4 regions of the Rhodococcus sp. IEGM 1318 genome follow, and region 1 is predicted to be linked to each of the others. Evidence: riboswitches for the same ligand, from Rfam matches in the RefSeq annotation. Region 1 holds a riboswitch; each other region holds the start of a gene.
What was found. A riboswitch is a leader RNA that binds a small molecule or an ion and turns the genes downstream of it on or off. The one in region 1 is predicted to bind S-adenosylmethionine.
Positions count from the first base shown of each region.

Region 2: another riboswitch for S-adenosylmethionine. It lies ahead of R4P65_RS33195 (putative leader peptide); the one in region 1 lies ahead of R4P65_RS02625 (bifunctional o-acetylhomoserine/o-acetylserine sulfhydrylase).
Region 3: another riboswitch for S-adenosylmethionine. It lies ahead of R4P65_RS18825 (aminotransferase class V-fold PLP-dependent enzyme); the one in region 1 lies ahead of R4P65_RS02625 (bifunctional o-acetylhomoserine/o-acetylserine sulfhydrylase).
Region 4: another riboswitch for S-adenosylmethionine. It lies ahead of R4P65_RS33200 (putative leader peptide); the one in region 1 lies ahead of R4P65_RS02625 (bifunctional o-acetylhomoserine/o-acetylserine sulfhydrylase).

Region 1 covers NZ_JAWLSC010000001.1:567,264-572,854, reverse strand. The annotation lists gene R4P65_RS02645 (ribonuclease domain-containing protein) at 1-19, opposite strand, end outside; gene R4P65_RS02640 (exodeoxyribonuclease III) at 46-891, opposite strand; gene R4P65_RS02635 (MFS transporter) at 928-2,067, opposite strand; gene R4P65_RS02630 (NADP-dependent isocitrate dehydrogenase) at 2,267-3,490, opposite strand; SAM riboswitch class IV at 3,796-3,936, shown strand; gene R4P65_RS02625 (bifunctional o-acetylhomoserine/o-acetylserine sulfhydrylase) at 4,080-5,405, shown strand; gene metX (homoserine O-acetyltransferase MetX) at 5,402-5,591, shown strand, end outside.
Region 2 covers NZ_JAWLSC010000010.1:22,723-28,313, reverse strand. The annotation lists gene R4P65_RS22030 (ABC transporter substrate-binding protein) at 1-377, shown strand, start outside; gene R4P65_RS22025 (FAD-dependent oxidoreductase) at 388-1,497, shown strand; gene R4P65_RS22020 (GNAT family N-acetyltransferase) at 1,506-2,096, shown strand; SAM riboswitch class I at 2,114-2,208, shown strand; gene R4P65_RS33195 (putative leader peptide) at 2,202-2,306, shown strand; gene R4P65_RS22015 (ABC transporter substrate-binding protein) at 2,455-4,095, shown strand; gene R4P65_RS22010 (ABC transporter permease) at 4,098-5,096, shown strand; gene R4P65_RS22005 (ABC transporter permease) at 5,089-5,591, shown strand, end outside.
Region 3 covers NZ_JAWLSC010000007.1:319,959-325,549, forward strand. The annotation lists gene R4P65_RS18815 (PaaX family transcriptional regulator C-terminal domain-containing protein) at 1-85, shown strand, start outside; gene R4P65_RS18820 (hypothetical protein) at 64-678, opposite strand; gene R4P65_RS18825 (aminotransferase class V-fold PLP-dependent enzyme) at 890-2,215, opposite strand; SAM riboswitch class IV at 2,269-2,383, opposite strand; gene R4P65_RS18830 (helix-turn-helix domain-containing protein) at 2,418-2,570, opposite strand; gene R4P65_RS18835 (hypothetical protein) at 2,571-2,750, opposite strand; gene R4P65_RS18840 (hypothetical protein) at 3,055-3,195, shown strand; gene R4P65_RS18845 (hypothetical protein) at 3,197-3,523, opposite strand; gene R4P65_RS18850 (hypothetical protein) at 3,563-3,967, shown strand; gene R4P65_RS18855 (BCCT family transporter) at 4,396-5,591, shown strand, end outside.
Region 4 covers NZ_JAWLSC010000010.1:28,972-34,562, forward strand. The annotation lists gene R4P65_RS22035 (amino acid ABC transporter ATP-binding protein) at 1-757, opposite strand, end outside; gene R4P65_RS22040 (amino acid ABC transporter permease) at 754-1,728, opposite strand; gene R4P65_RS33200 (putative leader peptide) at 1,838-1,915, opposite strand; SAM riboswitch class I at 1,923-2,017, opposite strand; gene R4P65_RS22045 (sulfite exporter TauE/SafE family protein) at 2,217-2,984, shown strand; gene R4P65_RS22050 (HAD-IIA family hydrolase) at 3,022-3,837, shown strand; gene R4P65_RS22055 (alternate-type signal peptide domain-containing protein) at 4,126-4,683, shown strand; gene R4P65_RS22060 (hypothetical protein) at 4,688-5,254, shown strand; gene R4P65_RS22065 (signal peptidase I) at 5,251-5,591, shown strand, end outside.

The DNA.
Region 1 (5,591 bases):
GTGTCTTTGCGCTCGGCATTTTCAGACCTTCAGGCATGCCCGTCCCTACCGGTACGAGACGGTGACAGGTGCGTGATCCGACCAACGAAGGTCGTAGGACTCAGCGCGTTCCACGAGGGCAACCTTGGCCCGCTCGGCGTATCCGCGGGTGGCAACCTGGTAGTCGATGCGCCACCCCGAATCGTTGTCGAAGGCTTTTCCTCGGTACGACCACCACGAGTACGGACCGTCGACACCCGGATGGAGGGTGCGGAAGACGTCCACCCACGCGGAGTCCTGCGCGAACAGAAGGTCCATCCATGCGCGCTCCTCGGGGAGGAATCCCGAGGACTTCTTGTTGGTCTTCCAGTTCTTGAGGTCGAGTTCGGTGTGCGCGATGTTCCAATCTCCACTGACCACCACGTGGCGATCGGCAGCCTCGGCCGCCGCAGCGGTGGAGGCGAGGTGAACTGCGAAGGATGCCATGAACCGCTCCTTCTCTTCCTGCTTCGGCGTGAGCGCCTCACCGGAGGGCAGGTACAGGCTCGCGACGGTCAGATCCGCGAAGTCGGCTTCGATGTATCGACCGGCGTCGAGAAACTCGTCGTCCCCGTGGCCGATCCGCACCGCGTCGGGCTCGGTACGTGAGAGCACGGCGACTCCGTTGCGTCCCTTCGCGGACGGCTCGGCGGAGACCAGGAACCATCCGTTGCCGAGCGCCGGTTCGAGAGTCTCGCGAAGCTGATCGTCCGACGCACGCGTTTCCTGAAGGCAGATGAAATCCGCCGACGTCTTCTCCAGCCAGTCGAGCATGCCCTTACGGGCCGCTGCTCGAACGCCGTTGACGTTCACGGACGTGATGGTGTGGGGCGCAAGAATGTGGGAGTCAGCAGTTTGTGGCACGGCAAGCACCGTAGCCGATTCCACCGACGCGGATGGGCTCCCAGATCAGCGCACGGCCCTACGCTGCAGAATCACCGCAACCGCCAGCACGACGAGACCCGCGACGGCCAGCAAAGACCCCACCGCCGCCGGCGCCGTGTACCCGTAACCGGCCGCGATGACGACGCCGCCGATCCACGCTCCGAAGGCGTTGGTGATGTTCAGCGCGGCGTGATTGAGAGAAGCAGCCAGGGTCTGAGCGTCCTCGGCGACGTCCATCAACCGTGTCTGCAGACCCGGAACCATCGAGGACCCCGCGAGACCGATGAGGAAGACGAAGACCAGTGCCGTGTACGGATTGCGCACGGCGATCACGAAGACCGCGAGGATCACCACGAGGGATCCCATCGACAGGAACAAGCCCTTCATCAGTGCGCGATCCGCGAGGTATCCGCCGACGAAGTTGCCGGCCACCATGCCCAGTCCGTAGAGCATGAGTGCGAGGGGAATGAACGAAGCGTCAAGCCCGGACACGTCGGTGAGCGTCGTACTGATGTAGGTGTAGACGGCAAACATGCCGCCGAATCCGACCATGCCCACGATCAGCGTCATCCACACCTGGACACGGCCCAGTGCCCCGAGTTCGGTGATCGGATTCGTCACCGGCATACCGTCCAAACGCGGTATCCAGACGAACAGCGAAGCAACCGTTGCCACTCCGATTACCGCAACCAAGGCGAAGGCGCTGCGCCAGCCGAGTGCCTGACCGATCCAGGCGGCGACCGGTACCCCGATCACGTTGGCCACGGAAAGACCCATCATGACCATCGCCACGGCCTTCGCGCGTTTGCCCGGTTCGGCCAGGTGCGCTGCGACCAGCGCGGCGACTCCGAAGTACGCGCCGTGCGGCAATCCGGCGACGAAGCGAGCCATCATCAGCGTCGTGTACGAGGGCGCGAAAACCGAAGCGGCATTGCCGACGGTGAAGGCGACCATGAGCGCGATCAACAGTGTGCGGCGCGGTACCCGTGCGGTGAGAGCAGCGATCAGCGGAGCGCCGACGACAACGCCGAGCGCGTACGCGGAGATCACGTGGCCTGCGATGGGTTCCGAGACGCCGAGCCCGGATGCCATTTCCGGGAGCAATCCCATGGCGACGAACTCGGTGGTGCCGATACCGAAACCGCCGAGGGCGAGAGCGAGCATCGCCGGACCTCTGGCGGAACGAACCCCGGGTGTCGAGGCGTCAGAACGGGAGAGGGTAGACGAAGTCACTGATCAATTGTGATCTCACACCTGGTTGAACTTCCAAGTGAGAGCGGGTGAGTTCACTCACGTGAGACCGCGAACACAGATGGGACGCCCGGTTTCCCGGACGTCCCATTCGAGAGGTGAAGCGGTGAATCTACTTCGCGGCCATGGCCTTCTGCAGGTTCACGTCGAGCGCGCCGAGGAACTCCTCGGTGGTCAGGTAGCCCTGATCGCCGCCGACCAGCATCGAGAGGTCCTTGGTCATCTGGCCGCTTTCGACGGTCTTGATGACAACGTCTTCGAGCGCCTGCGCGAAGCCGATGACCTCAGGGGTGCTGTCGAGCTTGCCACGGTGCTCGAGCCCACGGGTCCACGCGAAGATGGATGCGATCGGGTTGGTCGAGGTGGGCTTGCCCTGCTGGTGCTGACGGTAGTGACGCGTCACGGTGCCGTGAGCAGCCTCTGCCTCACAGGTCCGTCCGTCCGGTGTGAGCAGAACCGACGTCATGAGGCCGAGCGAGCCGAAGCCCTGGGCCACGGTGTCGGACTGGACGTCACCGTCGTAGTTCTTGCATGCCCAGACGTAGCCGCCCTCCCACTTGAGTGCGGAAGCGACCATGTCGTCGATGAGGCGGTGCTCATAGGTCAGACCTGCGGCATCGAACTCAGCCTTGAACTCGGTCTCGTACACGTGCTGGAAGATGTCCTTGAAGGCACCGTCGTACGCCTTGAGAATGGTGTTCTTGGTGGACAGGTACACCGGGTAGTTCTGCTGCAGTCCGTAGGTGAGCGACGCGCGAGCGAAGTCACGGATGGACGTGGTGAAGTTGTACTGCCCCTGGACGACGCCGCCCTCTTCGGGGAAGTTGACCAGTTCGTGCTCGATCGGTGCGCTGCCGTCCTCAGGCGTGTAGGTGATCATCACCTTGCCGGGGCCGGGGACCTTGAAGTCTGTGGCGCGGTACTGGTCGCCGAATGCGTGACGGCCGATGATGATCGGCTTGGTCCAGCCCGGAACGAGTCGCGGAACGTTGGAGATGATGATCGGTGCGCGGAAGATCGTGCCGCCGAGAATGTTGCGGATCGTTCCGTTCGGGGAACGCCACATCTTCTTGAGACCGAATTCCTCGACACGTGCCTCGTCCGGCGTGATCGTGGCGCATTTGACGCCGACGCCGTGCTTCTGGATCGCGTGCGCTGCGTCGATGGTGACCTGGTCGTCGGTCTCGTCGCGGTACTCGATACCGAGGTCGTAGTACTCGAGGTTCACATCGAGATACGGATGGATCAACTTGTCTTTGATGAACTGCCAGATAATGCGCGTCATCTCATCGCCGTCGAGTTCGACGACGGTGCCCTCAACCTTGATTTTGGACATGGGTGCTTCGCGTCCTCCTAGGAAGTTTCCCTGGTTACACGGTTGCGGTCACACTTTGTGAGTGGGTCCGCGAACGGTTCGATTATCAAACCTAGACGGTGTGGACTGATCTCGGGAGATGAGTCCCAAACAAGACAAGCGTACTGCTAACCCGTGAGGCCGCAACCGGCAGGTCCACCCATCCGTCTCTACTCGCGAGTAACTTTTGCCTGCTAGTGGGCTGCGTCGCTCTGCCTCGCGTGCGGTTGCGGCTCACATTTCGCCCCGCGTCAGGACTGCGCTCACTTCCCGGTAGAATCCGACGTGGTCATGAGTGCCAGCGTCAAGCCCCGGCTCGCTGGACGGCAACCCTCCAACCGCGGTGGGGTGCCCCGGGTGATGACCAGGTTTCCCGACGTGGATCTGCTCGCGCAGTTCCACCGCAATTCGGGTGACAAGCGCGGGTCCGACAGGGACGGACCCCAGACCGGGCCGAGCCCCACGGAGGTTTTTCAGTATGTGTCGCACTTGTAGATAGACCCCAGCACGGGGCGGCGATCATTCGCCCCCGTCCGACATCTATCCGTCAGACCACTGGAGTGAAAAAATCATGACCGACAACACAGCCGACGCCGCAGCAACTTCTGATCCGACCGCGAACTGGTCGTTCGAGACCAAGCAGGTGCACGCCGGGCAAACAGCGGACACCGCCACCAATGCGCGCGCTCTGCCGATCTACCAGACCACCAGCTACGTCTTCGACAGCACGGATCACGCTGCGGCACTGTTCGGCCTCGCCGAGCCGGGCAACATCTACACGCGGATCATGAATCCCACACAGGACGCCGTCGAGCAGCGCATCGCTGCCCTCGAAGGCGGAGTCGCCGCACTCCTCCTCTCCTCGGGTCAGGCTGCCGAGACCATCGCGATCCTCAACATCGCCGAGGCCGGCGACCACATCGTCTCCAGCCCGTACCTGTACGGCGGCACGTACAACCTCCTGCATTACACCCTTCGTAAGCTGGGCATCGAAGTCACGTTCGTCGAGGATCCTGACGATCTCGACCAGTGGCGCGAAGCAATTCGCCCGAACACGAAGGCGTTCTACGGCGAAACGATCGCCAATCCGAAGAACCACATTCTCGACCTACCCGGCATCTCGTCGCTGGCCCACGAGAACGGTCTTCCGTTGATCGTGGACAACACTGTCGCGACGCCGTACCTGCTCCGCCCGCTCGAACACGGCGCCGACATCGTCGTCCACTCCGCCACCAAATACCTTGGCGGACACGGCACCGCGATCGCCGGCGTCATCGTCGACGGCGGCACCTTCGATTGGACGCAGGGTCGCCATGCGAACTTCACGACGCCTGATCCCAGCTACCACGGCGTCACCTTCGCAGACCTCGGCGCGCCGGCGTTTGCTCTCAAGGCTCGCGTCCAACTGCTGCGCGATCTCGGCTCCGCCGTGGCGCCGTTCAACGCGTTCCTCATCGCGCAGGGCATCGAAACCTTGAGCCTGCGCATCGAGCGTCACGTGTCCAATGCACAGAAGGTCGCCGAGTTCCTCGACCGCCACGGCGAGGTGGCCTCCGTTTCCTACGCGGGACTTCCCTCCTCGCCTTGGTTCGAACGCGGAAAGCAGCTGACGCCCAAGGGAACCGGCGCCATCGTCACCTTCGAGCTGCCCGGCGGGATCGATGCGGGCAAGAAGTTCGTCAACGCCCTGACACTGCACAGCCACGTCGCCAACATCGGTGATGTTCGCTCACTCGTCATCCACCCCGCGTCGACGACGCACTCGCAGCTCACCCCCGAAGAGCAGCTCGCTTCGGGTGTCACGCCCGGACTCGTCCGCCTCGCGGTCGGGATCGAGGGAATCGACGACATCCTCGCCGATCTCACCGTCGGCCTGGCTGCGGTGGCAAACTCGTGACCGTGAACGAATTGGAGCCCAGGATCGACCTCCTACCCCCGGCCGACGGTCAGGTGGGGTTCGTCGACATCGGCGCCCTGGAACTCGAAAGCGGCGCGGTACTCCCATCCGTTTCGCTCGCCGTTCAGCGGTGGGGTGAGCTGTCCCCGAACTGCGACAACGTCGTACTCGTCGAGCACGCACTGA
Region 2 (5,591 bases), on a different contig from region 1:
GGAGTGAGCAGAACGTCGCGGCCGGCCTGGCGCCCACCGACATCTCCTACTACCAGAACACCACCGACTACTACCTCCCGCTGCAGTCCGGCCGGATCGACGCCTACTTCGGGCCGAACCCGTCATCACAGTTCCACGCCAAGCAGTCGGGGGAGACCGAGGTTGTCGGTGAGTTCTCCGGGGCCGGCGACACTCTGCAGGGGCAGATCGCGGTGCTGGTGAAGAAGGACAACGGTCTGATCAAGGCAATCAATGACGCGATCAACCACACGATCGAGAACGGCACGTACCAGCGGATCCTCGAGCGCTGGAACATCACCAGCGAAGCCGTCGACACGTCTTTGATCAACCCGCCCGGCCTTCCGAAGACCAAGTGAGCTCTCGTCCATGAGTGAGATTCCCGATGTGATCGTCATCGGCGGAGGGCTCGTCGGGTCCTCCGCCGCATGGCGGCTCGCGGCGCGCGGACGTAGCGTCGTACAGCTGGAACAGTTCGGGCCGGGGCACAAGCACGGTGCGTCGCACGGTACTTCGCGCATCTACCGTCAGGCCTACGACAATCACCTGTACACAGGGTTGGCGGCCGACGCGCTGCCGCTGTGGCGGGAGTTGGAGACCACGACGGACATCGGGTTCCTGGAACTCACCGGCGCGGTCGATCACGGTCTGCCGCAGGCGGTGCAGTCCAAGGCGCAGATATTGGTCGAGGCGGGCATCAAGGGTGAGATCCTCACTCCTGCCGAGGCGTTCGCGCGCTGGCCGGGGCTGCGATTCGACACCACCGTGCTCCATCACCCCGATGCAGGCCGGTTGCATGCGGATCGCGCCGTGACCGCTTTGAAGGCGGGAGCGGTGTTCGCCGGTGCCGAGGTCCGTCACGACGTTCGGGTACTGGCACTCGCGCGAGCGTCGTACGGCGTGGACGTGGTGACGGACAGTGGAACGCTCGCGGCTCGTCAGGTCGTGATCGCGGCCGGTGCGTGGACTGCGGACCTGATCGCAGACAGCGGCCTCGGCTCCGAAATCGCATTGCCGACGCTGCGCACGACGCAGGAACAACCGGCGCACTTCGCACCGCTCGATCCGGGAGTCGAGTGGCCGAGTTTCGTTCACCACCCGGGTGCACAGTTGGAGACTGCGGGAATCTACGGACTCGGTTCCGAGGACGGCATCAAGATCGGTGAACACGCGACCGGGCCGGTGGTGACTCCGCAGACCCGCGACTACACCCCTGATGTCGACGGTGAGCAACGATTGGTCGAGTACGCCGAGTCGTGGTTACCCGGCGTCGATTCCGCCCAGGTCGAGTCGATCACGTGCCTATACACGAGCACGCCGGACAGTCACTTCGTCATCGACCGAGTCGGCGATGTCACGGTTGCGGCGGGATTCTCGGGTCATGGATTCAAATTCGGTCCAGCCCTGGGTGAACTTGTATCGGACCTCGTCGACGGCACCACTCTCGCTTCGGAAGCTTTTCGGCTGGGGGAGCGTTGACCAGATTCATGGAGGAAAGTGTTGTGGCACTGGAGCTCGGGACTCGACAGCTCGACGGTATCGGCGCGGTAGAGGTCTACTCGGTATCGCAGGACGATCCCTTGGCAGCTCCACTGATCGCGGAGTTGGCGCTCGAATACAGCTCGCGTTACGGCGGGACTCGCGAAGCGATGCTCGAGGATCTCACCACGTACCCGGCAGAAGAATTTGCGTACCCGCAGGGGGCGCTACTGGTGCTCACCCACGAGGATGTACCGATTGCGGGCGGTGCATTTCGCCAATTCGATTCCACCACCGCCGAACTGAAAAGAATCTGGACATCGGCCGACTATCGGAAGCGCGGCCTCGGCAAGGTCGTCGTTCGTGAGTTGGAACGAGAGATCGAACTTCGCGGATACAACCGGGTGTTCCTCACGACGGGCCCTCGGCAACCCGAGGCGCTCGCGCTGTATCTGTCCAGTGGATACACACCGCTTTACGACGCTTCACTCTCGCCCGAAGAGGTGGGCGTCCACCCGTTCGAGAAACAACTTCGAGTGCTCGAAAATGTGACCCGAGCAGCAATTCCTACCGACCGGGTTGACAACACCCGGGTTTGACCTCGTACACTTGCGAACGACCATCCAGAGCGACCGAGAGACCTGGCTCATTGAAGTCGCAGCAACCCCCCGAGTGATCGGGTGCGGGTGCTACCGCCAGGACCGATGGAGGACCACGAAATGAAGGCAGTCGAAGGCGGTTTCGATACCGCCTGGTCGCGTCGTCACGTAGACCTGTGCCGCACCGCGGGATCTTTCTGTACCAACTGACCTCGGTCAGTCATTCACACTCAGGCGAGTCGTCGACAAGTCTGTTTTCTCTTCTCTGCACAAGTGATTCGTGCTCGATCGCCTTTTCGGAGCTTCTTGCTTCAGGGCGGCGGGTGCGCTCTTCGGCATGCCTCTTTAGGAGTTCTTGGTGTCCTCGCCCTCATTCGGTGCCCGTAAACGCGCGACCGTACTTGCCGGTATCGGTGCTCTCTCGGTTCTCGGCACGGTCCTCGCCGGCTGCAGCAGCAACGGAAGTGACAGCGGTGCCGACGCGGGCCCCGCGCAGTCCGGTGGAACCCTTCGCTACGGCCTCTCGCAGGCGCCGACGTGCGCCGATCCGGCCCAGGCCGGAAGTAACCAGACGGTGTATGTCACTCGTACCGTGGTGGATTCGCTGACCGATCAAAATCCCGACTCCGGAGAGATCACCCCGTGGCTCGCCAAGAGTTGGGAGATCAGCCCCGACGCCGCGAGCTTCACGTTTGTCCTTCGTGACGATGCCACTTTCAGTGACGGCACACCGGTGACGGCGGATTCGGTGAAGAAGACCTTCGATTCGGTCAAGAACCTTGGGCCGAACGCGTCGTTGGCGAAGAGCTACCTGTCCTCCTACACGGGTACCGACGTCGTTGACGCACACACGGCGAAGATCAATTTCTCTGGACCCAATGTTCAGTTCCTGCAAGCAACTTCGACGCCGCAGCTCGGAATCCTCGCTGATTCCACCACTGCACTGGCACCCGAGCAGCGCTGCCCCGGTGCAGCGGTGATCGCCTCCGGGCCGTTCGTCTACACCGACTGGCAGCAGGACAAGAGTGTCAAGATCGCCAAGCGCGCGGGATACAACTGGGCGTCGGACGCGGTCGCGCATCAGGGCGAGGCCTACCTCGACGGCGTCGACTTCACCGTGGTCCCCGAATCCGGTGTGCGCGCGGGCAGCGTGGCTTCCGGCCAGCTCGATGCGGTCAGTGATGCGCTCCCACAGGACGCGCCGCAGATCGAGGGCGCAGGCGGACGCATCCTCACCCGGCCGAACCCGGGCGTGAGCTTCTTCTTCCAGCCCAACGTCAGTCGTGGAGTTCTCGCTGATCAGTCTGTCCGCCAGGCCATCGTTCCGGCGATCAACCGGCAAGAGCTCGTCGACACCGTTCTGGATCCGTCGTTCTTCCCGGCAACGAGCCCGTTGGCTCACACCACTCCGCTCTACACCGACGAATCCAGCGTCGTGACGTACGACGCCGACAAGTCGGCGAAGCTTCTCGATGCAGCCGGTTGGAAGACCGGAAGCGACGGTATTCGCGAGAAGGACGGGCAGAAGCTCACTTTCAGCGTCACGTTCAGCCCGGTGTTCTCGGGTAATCAGGCCATTCTCGAGCTCGTTCAGCAGCAGCTCAAGAAGGTCGGCGTGGACCTGCAGCTCAATCTGGTCTCGAACGGTGAATGGACCGAGAAGGGGGTGTCGGGTGATTACGATTCGCTGTACTACAACAGCACTAGGGCCGACGCCGACATCCTGCGGGCGTCGTTCAGCACCGAGGGCCGCAACCTCAACCGTCGCGGCGCAGATCCGGAGCTCGACAAGGTTCTCACCGAGCAGCTTGCAGCCACGGACAACGGCCAACGCGGCGAACTGGTATCCACTGCACAGGAATTGATCCTCGACCGTGGACTCTCCATCCCCACCATCGAGCTCTCGCAGGCCATCGGCGCCGGATCGAGTGTGCAGGACCTGAACTTCGAAGCCTCCTCACGCCTGCAGTTCTACGACGCATGGTTGTCGGGTAAGTAATCATGACTCGATACGTACTCACCCGACTGGGTCAGGCCGCAGTGGTCCTGTGGGCCGCCTTCACCATCTCGTTCGTGATTCTGTTCCTCCTGCCGAGTGATCCCGTCAGCATGGCTGCCGACGCGTCCGGTCAGGGTGTTGCAGTGGATCAGGCTGCGCTCGATCAGCTTCGGGCGCGGTACGGCTTGGACCAGTCGGTGTGGGTGCAGTACTGGACGTCGCTGACGAATGCTCTTCGCGGCGATTTCGGTACATCGATCTCCACCGGCCAGTCGGTGACGGATGCCATCTTCTCGGCGCTGCCCAGCACTCTGGTGCTGGCAACCACCGCCTTGGTTCTGGCCGTGTTGTTCGGAGTGGCGATCGCGTTCTTCGCTACCTACGCCCGCAAGCGGTGGCTCGCGAACCTGTTGTTCTCGCTGCCGCCGCTGGGTGTGGCAGTGCCTACTTTCTGGGTGGGTCTGATCCTTCTGCAACTCTTCTCGTTCCGTCTGCACATCTTCCCGGCATTCGGAGACAAGGGATTCGCAACGGTGATTCTTCCGGCGATCACCTTGGCGATCCCGACCGGCGCGGTGATCGCGCAGGTGCTCACGACCAGCCTGCAGTCGACGCTACGTTCGCCGCACGTGGAGACTGCGTACGCCAAGGGCGCAAGCCGTTGGCGCGTCCAGACCCGTCACGCATTGCGACTGGCGAGCATTCCGGCATTTACCATTGCCGGTGTGCTGGTCGGCACGCTGCTGGCGGGCTCGGTGGTTGTGGAAACGGTGTTCTCTCGCGCGGGCGTCGGCCGTCTGACCCAGACGTCGGTGATGGCGCAGGACATCCCGGTGGTGCAGGGAGTCGTTGTGTTCGCCTCTCTCGTGTTCGTGCTCGTCAACCTCGCGGTCGACCTCTTCTACCCCTTGATAGATCCACGGATCATCCAGACGAAGAAGAGTCACACCGAAAAGTCGAATACCGAAAGCTCGACCGATCTGGAGCCGGCTCATGTCTGACACATTGATCGAACCCCTACTCCTCGATCCGCGCGTCGAGGCGAAGGCACCTGTTGTTTCGCGCCGAAAGTCCACGGCCATCGGCTGGATCCGAAAGCCCGGCTTGGTGATTCCGGTGTTGATCGTGTTGCTTGCCATCGGCTTTGCCGTCGCACCCGGATTTTTTGCCGGCGGCGATCCGTTGTCCGGCGTCCCGGCAGACAAACTGCAGGGCCCGAGCCTGGCGCGTTCGTTCGGAACCGACAACCTCGGGCGTGACCTGTACACACGCTTCGTGCACGGCGCTGCACTGTCCCTGACCGCGACTTTGGTAGCGGTGGGAATCGCGTTGGTAGCAGGATCGATCATCGGTCTGCTCGCGGGCTTTGTCGGCGGAGTCGTCGACGCCGTTCTGATGCGCATTGTCGATGTCCTGCTGTCCATTCCGGCGCTGCTGCTCTCGCTGGCGTTGGTGACCGCACTCGGCTTCGGCACCATCAACGTTGCCATCGCGGT
Region 3 (5,591 bases), on a different contig from region 1:
ACAGGTGGACGGTGCAGACGAATTACCGTCGCTGTTCCACCTGTACGCAGATGCGATCGGTGATCAGGACGCGAGCGTGCGCTGACGGGGCGGCAGTCCGAAACGACCGAGCACTTCGTCGACTGCGGTGGACGGTGTGACAAGTCCGCGATCCTGGAGCCACGGAATGGTGCTGTCCACCAGATGTTCGAGCGTGCGGGGCAAGGCGAGGGGGAGCAACGTAACGCCGTCGGCGACCTCGGCAGCTCGGATATCGGCGATCAAACTGCCGAGCCCGGAGGGTGTTCCGACGTAGTGAAGCGAAACCGGGACCCGCGGAGCAGTCAACGCACTGTCCAACTGTGCAAGCTCTTTACGAGCGGAACGAGCTTCCGGTGCGATCAGAATCTCGAGATCGACCAGTGCTGCGACGCTGTCGGGATCGCGGCCTTCTTCGGCGACAGCAGCACGGATCCGTGCGCGTTCGAGCTGCGCCTCACGCAGGTCCGCAGCGCGAATCCGAACCACATTGGTAGGGAATGAAGCCAAATCGAGAGCCCTGTCGCTCTCGGTGAGGTCCACCCAGTAGTCGCCGCCGATGATCGGCAGGTTTCCTGGTGCGCCCTCAGCGGCCGGATGGTGACCGGATCCGGTCAACTCGACCGCCACGTGCAGAGAATGCGAAGCGAGTGAAGACATGTGTGACCTCCGAAAATCAGAAAAAGTGTGGGATGAGCGAGACGAATCGTCAGCTCGAACACATTCCTGACGAGGTACGGCACAGATCGACATGACGACGGCACCACTGACCGAGAGTGATGCTCACTCTCGAAGGGGTGGCGGGAAAATCCGCTGCTGCCATGGCTGCCATGCTAGTTGTCCATTCGAGTTTTCGGGGACCGAGCTCAGCTCAGACGCACTCGGCTGCGCCGGCGTTGTCGTCGGCAGCTCCGAGGAAGGGGCGGGTCTCGGGCACGGGGTTCCACGCTCCGGCAGTCTTGGCGTAGTTCCAATCACGCTGATTCGAAACCAGGATGTTCACGGCGTCGACCAAGCGCGTCACGTCGTCCGAGCTGCTACCGAGCCCGAGGCTGGCGCGGACGGCGCCGCCGGAGAGACCGAGGCGCGCGAGAACCGGGTGTGCGCAGAAGCGACCGTCACGAACTCCGATGCCGTGCTCGGCGGAGAGGAATGCGGCGATTTCGCCCGCTTCGAATCCGTCGACGGTGAAGGTGACGATTCCGACGGCGTCAGGAGCGTCGTTCCACAGTCGCACCAACGAGACTCCCTCGATGGCGGACAATCCGTCGGTGAGCTGTGCGGTGAGTGCCTTCTCATGCTCGGCGATGACGTCGAAGTCCAGGGCGTGCAGGGTTTCGCATGCGGTCGCGATTGCTGCCGCACCGAGCACGTTGGGGGAACCGGCCTCATGACGTGCAGGCGCGCAAGCCCATTCGGTGGACTCGACGGTCACCTCACGCACGGCGCCGCCGCCGGCGAGGTACGGCTGAGCTTCGTCGAGCCAGTCACGGCGGCCGACCAGAACGCCGGCGCCGAAGGGCGCGTACAGCTTGTGGCCCGAGAACGCTACGTAGTCGACGCCGCATTCCTGCAGGTCGATGCGACGGTGGGGCGCCAACTGAGCAGCGTCGACGAGGATACGTGCGCCGCACCGGTGAGCGATGTCGGCCAAACGTGCAATCGGCAGGATCTCACCGGTCACGTTGGAGGCCCCGGTGATTGCGAGCAGCGCAGCAGGCTTGGTGCACAGTTCACCGATCAGACGCTCGATCGTTTCTTCGATGGTGTCTGCGGCGGTGACGATACGAGCGTCATTCCACGGCAACAGGTTTGCGTGATGCTCGACGTCGAGGACAACGGTGCTGCCGGGGACGCACTGGGCAAGCAGGTTCAGCGAATCAGTGGTGTTTCGGGTGAAGACGACAACCTGATCGTCGGCACAGTTCACGAAACGAGCAACGGATTCACGAGCGTTCTCGTAGGTGAGGGTGGAGATACGGGACGCGTAGCCGGCACCGCGGTGGACGCTGGCGTACGTGGGCAACAATTCGGCGATACGGTCGGTGACCTGGGCCAATGCCGGCGCGCTGGCCGCGTAGTCGAAGTTGGCGTAGGAGCATTCGCCGCCCTGAACCAATGGAACCTGCAGGTCAGCACCCGAAACCTTGGCAATCGCGGTGGTGCAGCAGGTGTCGGCACTCAATACAGCAGTCATCGAAGACAATCCTCACGTTCAAGGACTCGTTCGTCGGGAGATGGCCCCGGAAGAGTCCGCGCTTGCCGCATTCGTTTTCGAACGCAGCCGGGTCGTCACCCGGAGCACCCCACCGCGGAGGAGGGTTGCCGACCAGCAAGCCGGGGCTGAACACTGGTACTCGTGACCTGGCAACGAGGATGGCAGGAACCTCCCGCGCTTGTCAAGACGAAGCCGCGAAGGCCGTCGTCACCGCGTAATCGTCCGGCAGGCGAGGTGGAGTGCAAGCCTGGGTTTCCGGATCGGCCAGATCCACCGAGAGAAGGCGCTGAATTCGATCGATTCGACTCGATACGGTGTTGCGGCGCAAGCCCATTCATTTTGCGGTGTGCGCCAGAGACGATTCTTCGTCGAGGTACGTCGAGAGAGTCTCGAGCAACTCTCCATTCGAATCTCGTAGCGGCGCGCCATTCGAATCTCGTAGCGGCGCGGGCCGTGTCGCGGCGGCAGGCTGAAACGTGTCGGCCCGCGTCCATGCCTCCACTGTGGGTTCCACTTGCGGGTTCCAATTGTGGGTTCCAACCGAGCTCGAGCTGCGCGAATACGCTCGGCGATCCTGCGCAGAACGCACAGATTTCACTACCGCACGATGCTAAGTATCCAAACTCCGCCGATGGAGTTTGCCCCGGCAAGTCGTAATCGCGCCCGTTGTCAGCCGCCGCCCCCGAAGATCTCATTTGACGACGTTTGCTGAGTCGAAACTGTAATCACATCTACTCCTCCTTCGAGTTCGCTTGTAACAAAACAACTCCCACGACCGAAAAGGTCGTTGAACCACAACAGCGAAGGGACGAAAGACTATGGGATCAGCAGACGTAATGGCCTGGCTCGCCGAGGGTTACCTCGCCGGCGATCCGGTTCGCTATCCGCTCTACGTCGGATCGATGTTCCTGGCAATGCCGTTCCAGCTGATCGGCGTAATTCTGGGTCACCCCTTCTGAGTCACCCCTTCTGAATCGTCACATCAGGCCAGGGCGGACGACGTAGAACGGCCAGAGTTGCGATCACCGCGGCCGCCAACCCGATGAACTCCCCCATCAAAGCCACCCTGGTGTGATCGACAGCCGGTGACCACGACGGCTCACCCTCGTGGATCGAGAACACTCCCACTGGCACCGGCATGGGGTCTCCGCGCCACCGCCGATGCAGACGCGAAACCGTGATGATCATTGATCCGTCGCTGGTCTGGTGCGGTTCACCGAAGATCATCGAGGTCCCGGAATCCCCTCTAAGTCGCTCCACCGCATCACGAATCTCCATGATCTCCATCGTCGCACCGAAACAGCAGCCCTGTGCGAGTATCGATCGATGGCCGAGTGGTGGGTACCGAGCAGGCGCGTCGAGCGATGGTGGCAGACGATCGTGCTGGCCTGGCTACTCGTTTTCTTCGGCCCAAGCACCATCGACAAGGTCATCACAGAACCCACAGCTTGGAATTGGACATGGTTCGCGATCTGGCTTTTCGCGACGGTTGGATTTGCCTACGGCACCGTCCAAGCCTGGCGAACCAGGAACAATCCTCAACCGGCGTGTTGGGAAGGGACAACTGCCCCCTCCGAAATACCCGCCGACGATGTCCGTAGCACACTCGCGTCGACTGACGACCGTATTTCGGCAATCAAGGCACTACGCGAACTACATCCGGGCTTGGGCCTGAAGGATGCGATGGATCTCATCGACGCCCAGCGTGGCGAACAGGGCCCGCACCACTGATAGTTGCGACCATCACAATCACAGTTAGATATCGGCGCCTTACCGCCACGATCGAACGAGCACGCCAGGAGTTAACCACCTGACAGACAGGCCGTTTCGCCGAGTTTGACAATTCCGATCAATCGGTGAACGTCGACCCGAGCGATTCAACTCAACGTACCAATCGAATTCGTCGTTCAGCCTTCCACTTGTGACCCAATACCACTATTGCCCAACGGTTTACAACCGAAACAAGGGCATTCAGTGGGAATTTTCGCGGCAGTACAGCATCTTTCGTCCAGTTGAGTTGACCGAAACTTGACGTTACGTTGAATTCCAAAGCAATAGCCCGGTCTTGACCTGCGATGGTGTGAGCGAAACGCCCACCTACGCGTGACACGTGGCCGCCCTGATGGGCGCTGTGAATGCCTGAATGTTCGAGGAGTGGAATGACTGCGGTCAAAACTGCGTGGCGTGAACTACGGAAACCCGTGTTCATCCCCGCATCGATAGTGATCTTTGCCCTGATCGCCTTTGCCGTGATCTACGCGGGAACCGCCGCGGATGCTTTCGAAACACTCAACAACGTGATCAGCGACGGCGTCGGCTGGTGGTACATCCTCTCCGCGACCGGTTTCGCGATTTTTGCTCTGTACTGCGGAATCAGCCGCATCGGCAACATCCGATTGGGACGTGACGACGAGCAGCCCGAATTCGGGATGCTCTCGTGGTTCGCGATGCTCTTCAGCGCCGGTATGGGCATCGGCCTCGTGTTCTACGGAGTAGCCGAACCGCTTTCGCACTACGTGACCCCTCCCGTCGCCGGGCAGGTCGCCGGATCCACGGACGCCGCGGCCAATCAAGCAATGGAACTGACGATGTTCCACTGGGGCCTGCATGCATGGGCGATCTACGTCGTCGTCGGCCTGGGTCTGGCGTACATGACCTACCGAAAGGGCCGCCCGCTGTCGATCCGTTGGCTGCTCGAGCCACTGCTCGGACGTGCTCGCATCGAGGGAAAGATCGGCCACGCCATCGACGTCGTCGCCATCGTCGGCACGCTCTTCGGTGTCGCCACGTCGCTGGGTTTCGGTGTCCAGCAGATCTCGGCCGGCCTCGACTACCTCGGCTGGGTGGAGACCGACAACTGGTTGGTCATCACCATCATCGTCATCGTGACGGGTATGGCCACCTTCTCAGTCGTCTCCGGCGTCACCAAGGGCCTCAAGTGGCTCTCCAACATCAACATGATGCTCGCTGCAGCGCTAGCCCTGTTCGTCCTGATTCTGGGACCGACGCTGTTCCTCATGCAGTCGTGGGTGCAGAACCTCGGCGGATACGTCCAGGCCTTGCCCGAACTGATGCTGCGCACGTCCCCGTTCGCCGAAGACGGCTGGCAGGGCGCCTGGACCATCTTCTACTGGGGTTGGTGGATGAGCTGGGCACCGTTCGTCGGCATGTTCATCGCGCGCATCTCACGCGGCCGCACCATCCGCGAATTCGTCTTCGGTGTACTGCTGGCCCCGACGCTGGTCGGTTCGTTGTGGTTCACGATCTTCGGTAACTCCGGCATTCTGCGTCAGCGCAACGAGGGCACGATGCTCGACGCATCCGGCGCAGTGGACACCAACACGTCGCTGTTCAC
Region 4 (5,591 bases), on a different contig from region 1:
TTCGTTCGTGAATCGGATTGTCGATCACCTGCGAAGGTGGGCCCTGTTCGACGATGACGCCGCCATCCATGAAGACCGCGGTGTCCGCCACTTCCCGAGCAAAACCGACCTCGTGCGTGACGATCACCAAAGTGGCGCCGTCACGGGCCAGCTGAGCCAGGACTTCGAGAACCTCGCCTACCAGTTCCGGGTCGAGCGCCGAGGTCGGCTCGTCGAAGAGAATGACCGCCGGCCGCAGTGCCAGCGCTCGCGCTATGGCGACGCGCTGTTGCTGGCCACCGGAGAGTTGGCGGGGATACTCGTCGGCCTTGTCCCCCACTCCCACTCGCTCGAGCAGTGCGCGAGCTTCGCGGTACACCTCGTCACGGTCTCGTTTCTGGGCCGAGAGCGGAGCTTCCACCACGTTTTCCAGCGCAGTCAGGTGCGGAAACAGGTTGAAGTTCTGGAACACGAATCCGATGTGTGAACGCTGTTTCAGGATCTCTCGGTCACGCAGTTCGTGAAGTCGATTTCCCTTGCGCCGGTATCCGATCAGTTCTCCGTCGATCCGCACGGTCCCTCGGTCGACCTTCTCGAGGTGATTGAGGGTGCGCAACAAGGTGGACTTACCGGAACCGGACGGGCCGAGAATGACGGTCACTTCACCCTTGCGGACCAGGAGATCTACGCCGGCAAGTACTTCCAGCGCGCCGAACGACTTGTGGATTCCGCGCGCTTCGACGGCGTACACCGTCTCTTCGGCCAGCTCTGCGGTCATCGGGTCGCACCTCTCGGAATATCGAGACGCGCATCACGAATCTCGTCGAACTTCTTGCGAGCCTTCTGTATCGGAGTCAAAGGAAGAGCGCGGGCGGATCCACGGGCGTAGTGGCGCTCAACGTAGTACTGACCGATCGAGAGCAACGTCGTGAGGATGATGTACCAGATCGTGGCGACCATCAGCAGGGGCACAACTCGTCCGTTGCGGCCGAAGATGACCTGCACCTGGTAGAACAGTTCGGCGATCGCCATGGTGGAGACGATGGACGTTCCCTTGAAGAGTCCGATGACCTCGTTGGCGGCATTGGGGAGGATCGCCCGCATCGCTTGCGGGAGAACGATCTTGAAGAACTGTCGACTGCGCGGAATACCGAGCGAGTGAGCAGCTTCGATCTGACCGTGATCGACCGAGATGATTCCGGAGCGGATGATCTCGGCCGAGTACGCTGCCTGGTGTAGCGCCAAACCGATAACTGCTGCGGTGAATCCGCCGATCACACCACTGACCTGGAAGGTGAAGAACTCCGGCCCGAAAGGTATTCCGAGAGAAAGCGTCTGGTACAGGTACGTGATGTTGAACCAGAAGAGCAGCTGCACGATGAGCGGAATCGAGCGGAAAGCCCAGATGTAGGTCCAGGCGATCACCTGCAGGACCGGGTTCTTCGACAACCGGCCGAGTGCCAGGAACACTCCGAGACCGAATCCGAGGATCGTCCCCCACAGGGTCAGTTTGATCGTCATCCACAACGCGGCAAGCACTGATTTCGCAGTGAAGTACTGCGCGAACGTTGGCCAGTCCCAGCCCGGGTTGACGACGAGTCCGTGAATGAACTGAGCAAGAAATACCAGCACAACTGCGCTGATCACCCAACGCAGCGGGTGCCAGGTACGAGCAACGACAAGTTCCGAGTCGGGAAGTTGCGGCTCGGCCACCGACTTGTCGGGGCGGACATCGGTGGGCGCGCTCACGGCGCACTACCTGACGGAATGGACATCACGAATAGACCTTTCGGGGAATGGGGACGCAGCTGTGTTCTCGAGGTGGTGCGCTCGAGTTGCGAAGACGACGGCAGTTCGGTCAGTGACAGTGACACGAAGCGGTGCGGCACAGATCGATGTGACGACGCCTGTGCGCAGCGTGCGAAGTGGAACCCATGTGATGCCTTCCATCGGTCCTGGCGGTAGCACCCGCTCCCGATCACTCGGGGGGTTGCTGCGACGTCGACGAGCCAGGTCTCTCGGTCGCTCTGGATGGTGAGCAAAGACTAGACGCGAAATGCCGAGTCGTCAAATGTTGTATTTCCCTGCACTGCAAGGGAACTGAAGGTCTCTCCACGTTGAAATCGCACTGATTCCAACGGTGTCCGAAGCCTTGGCCGCCGTGTTCAATGGAGTGTTCGAATCAAGACCGGGACCGCCGTCCGGACTGACTTTTCCTCTGCCGTACCGTCTGCGGAGTGAGTGGAATCGACGCTTTCTTCATCTTGTTGGCCGGTATCGGTGCGGGCGCGATCAATGCCGTGGTCGGCAGCGGAACGCTGATCACGTTTCCCACCCTGGTCGCCTTCGGCATGCCGCCGGTGACCGCGACGATGTCCAATGCAGTCGGGCTCGTCGCCGGCGGGGTTTCAGGGACGTGGGGATACCGGCGTGAGTTGTCGGGACAGGGGGATCGTCTGAAATGGCAGATTCCGGCGTCGCTCGCCGGCGCGCTCCTCGGTTCGTGGTTGCTCATGCATCTACCCGAGAAACTGTTCGAGACCATCGTTCCGGTGCTGTTGATCCTGGCTCTCGCACTTGTGCTCCTCCAACCACGTATCCAGGCGTGGGCGAAGAAGCGCTCCACCGAAGAAACGGCGCTGTCCACCAAGAGGCTGATGCTCCTGACCGCCGGCACCTTTGCAGTCGGCATCTACGGCGGTTACTTCACCGCCGCGCAGGGCATCCTCCTCATCGGTGTGATGGGTGCCATCCTCCCGGAAACCCTCCAGCGCATGAACGGCGCGAAGAACCTGCTCTCACTGCTCGTCAACATCGTCGCAGCCGGGATGTACATCACTCTTGCCTTCGACCAGATCAATTGGGCAGCAGCCGGATTGATCGCTGTCGGCTCACTCGGTGGTGGCGTTCTGGGCGCCCGCTACGGACGACGCCTGTCCCCCACTGCACTGCGCTACACGATTGTCGTCGTCGGCCTGGTCGGCTTGTGGCGTCTTCTCGCTTGACCGCCCACATCGGGCGGCCCCCGCACATACTGGAGATATGACCAGAACAGACGATCAGACCGGTTGGACCTACCTCATGGACATGGACGGGGTTCTCGTCCACGAGGAGCACTTGATACCCGGAGCAGACACGTTCCTGGCAGAACTGGCGTCGAACGACATTCCGTACATGGTGCTCACCAACAACTCCATCCGCACCCCGCGTGACCTGCGAGCACGCCTCCTCAACTCGGGACTCGACATCCCGGAGAAGTCGATCTGGACGTCAGCGCTCGCTACCGCGACCTTCCTGGCCAACCAGCGTCCGGGCGGCAGCGCCTACGTGGTCGGCGAATCGGGGCTGACCACTGCACTGCACGACATCGGCTACGTCCTGACGGATAGTGACCCCGACTACGTCGTCCTCGGCGAGACGCGCACGTACTCCTTCGAGGCAATCACCACCGCCATTCGCCTGGTCGAGCGCGGATCGCGGTTCATCGCCACCAACCCCGACGCCACCGGGCCGTCGCGCGACGGCTCTCTACCGGCAACCGGCTCGGTCGCCGCTCTCATCACCAAGGCAACCGGACGCGATCCCTACTACGTCGGCAAGCCCAACGCTTTGATGATGCGCTCAGCCCTGCGGTCCATCGGCGCTCATTCGGCCAACACATTGATGATCGGCGACCGCATGGACACCGACATCGTCTGTGGCCTCGAAGCCGGACTGCAGACGATTCTGGTGATGACCGGGATCTCGACCCGCGCGTCGGTCGAGCTCTACCCCTACCGCCCGACCATCGTCCTCGAGTCGGTCGCCGATCTTGTGGGAACGACAACCGATCCATTCCGTAGCAACACAAACAATTGATTCAAATTGCAAAACAAAACCGCGAGTCGGTAATTAGCCGGCGAAAGAACGGTGAATTTGCCAGAATCCGACTAGTCCGCTTTTTCCAACTAGAAAAACAATCGGTTTTCTTCAGACCAGAATTACATAATGGTAGTTATACACAGTTCAGAAGCGGTTTTCTGGACCAGAAAAGGTGGATCGCAGTCGAAAAAGAATTTGCGACAAAGCAGTAACGAATCGTTTGCCGTGGATGATACTCATTTCTGAACGACCCATTTCGGGTCCCAGACATGAAATGAGATTTTCATGAAGAAGCAGACCAAGGGCGCGATCGCTGCTGCGGCGGCCGGTGCCCTCCTCCTCGGCGGTGCGGGCTCGCTCGCAGTGTGGAGCGACTCAGCCGACGTCGGAGGCGGCGGACCCGTCACTTCCGGTGCACTCGACCTGAGCGCCTGCGCACCGGTCGGCGGCGGTTGGAACTCCCTCAACCCAACGAAGACCGCAATCACCAACATCTCGGCTTACCGCATCGTCACTACCGAGAGCATCGAATACACCTGCGACGTCACCGTGACCGCAGTGGGCGATCGTCTCGCGGCTGTTCTGACCGCGGATACGGCCGGCATCGTTCCGGGTGCCAACAGCGCCGAACTTGCCGCCGCTGTACAGCCGGTTACGACCATCAAGGATGCTGGTGGCAACCCGATTTCACAGATCACCAAGGTACAGAACGGCACGATCGTGCACGTCGGAGTCCGTCTGAACTTCACCGAGGTGGCCAATCAGGTCGCACAGAATCAGTCGCTGAACTTGGCGGCGATGAAGTTGGTCGTCACTCAGACAGCGCTGACTCCGGCTCCGTAATTTCATGAGGAAAAGGGTCTGGGGAGCTATCGCAGTCGCGGTGGCTGCTGTAGCGGTGTTCGCATCGTCACAGCAGTCGCTCGCACTGTGGTCCGATTCGGCGAGCGCGAGTGGTGGGACCGCAACTGCCGCCAGCGTCAACCTCACCGTTGGCACATCGGCCGGAACCAGTGCGGCCTACTCCCTGGCGAACTTGACGACGGCCGCGACGCCTATCGTCCCGGGGAACACGGTGCAAGCTCCGCTCACCGTCAAGAATTCGGGGTCTGATCCTCTGCACTGGCGAATGCAGTCGACGACCACACTTCCGGGATTCACGTTGACCACGTACGGAGTTGCCAACGAAGGTGCCTGCCCTGCCGGCGTCAACACCACGGCCCCGGCAGTGACCCCATTGACGTCCGGATCGATGAATGCATCGCTGCAATACCCGGTTTCTCCCGCGTACATGCCTACTCCGCTCGCATCTGGTGGCACATACGTCCTGTGTCTGCGGCTCACGGTGGAGGCTGGTGCGGTTTCCGGTCAGACGAACAACGCCACCTTCACGTTCCAGGCAGGGGCGGCATGACGAAACACTCGACCAAACGCGGTGAACGTACCGGCCCTCTGTGGTGGGTCACCTCGATTGTCAGCTGGACACTGCTGTTGGCGATTTCGGCTGTCATCGTCGCGACCATCGTCGTCCCCTTCTTTGCCGGCGCACAACGCTTCACGATTCTGACCGGTTCGATGCGCCCGACGTACAACCCTGGATCACTGGTGGTAGTCAAACCTGTCGATCCATCCGAACTTGGGATCGGTACACCCATCACCTACCAGCTCGAATCCGGGCAGCCAACCGTCGTCACGCACCGGATCATCGCCACAAGTGAAAACCAGAAGGGTGAAAGAACTTTCATCACCCA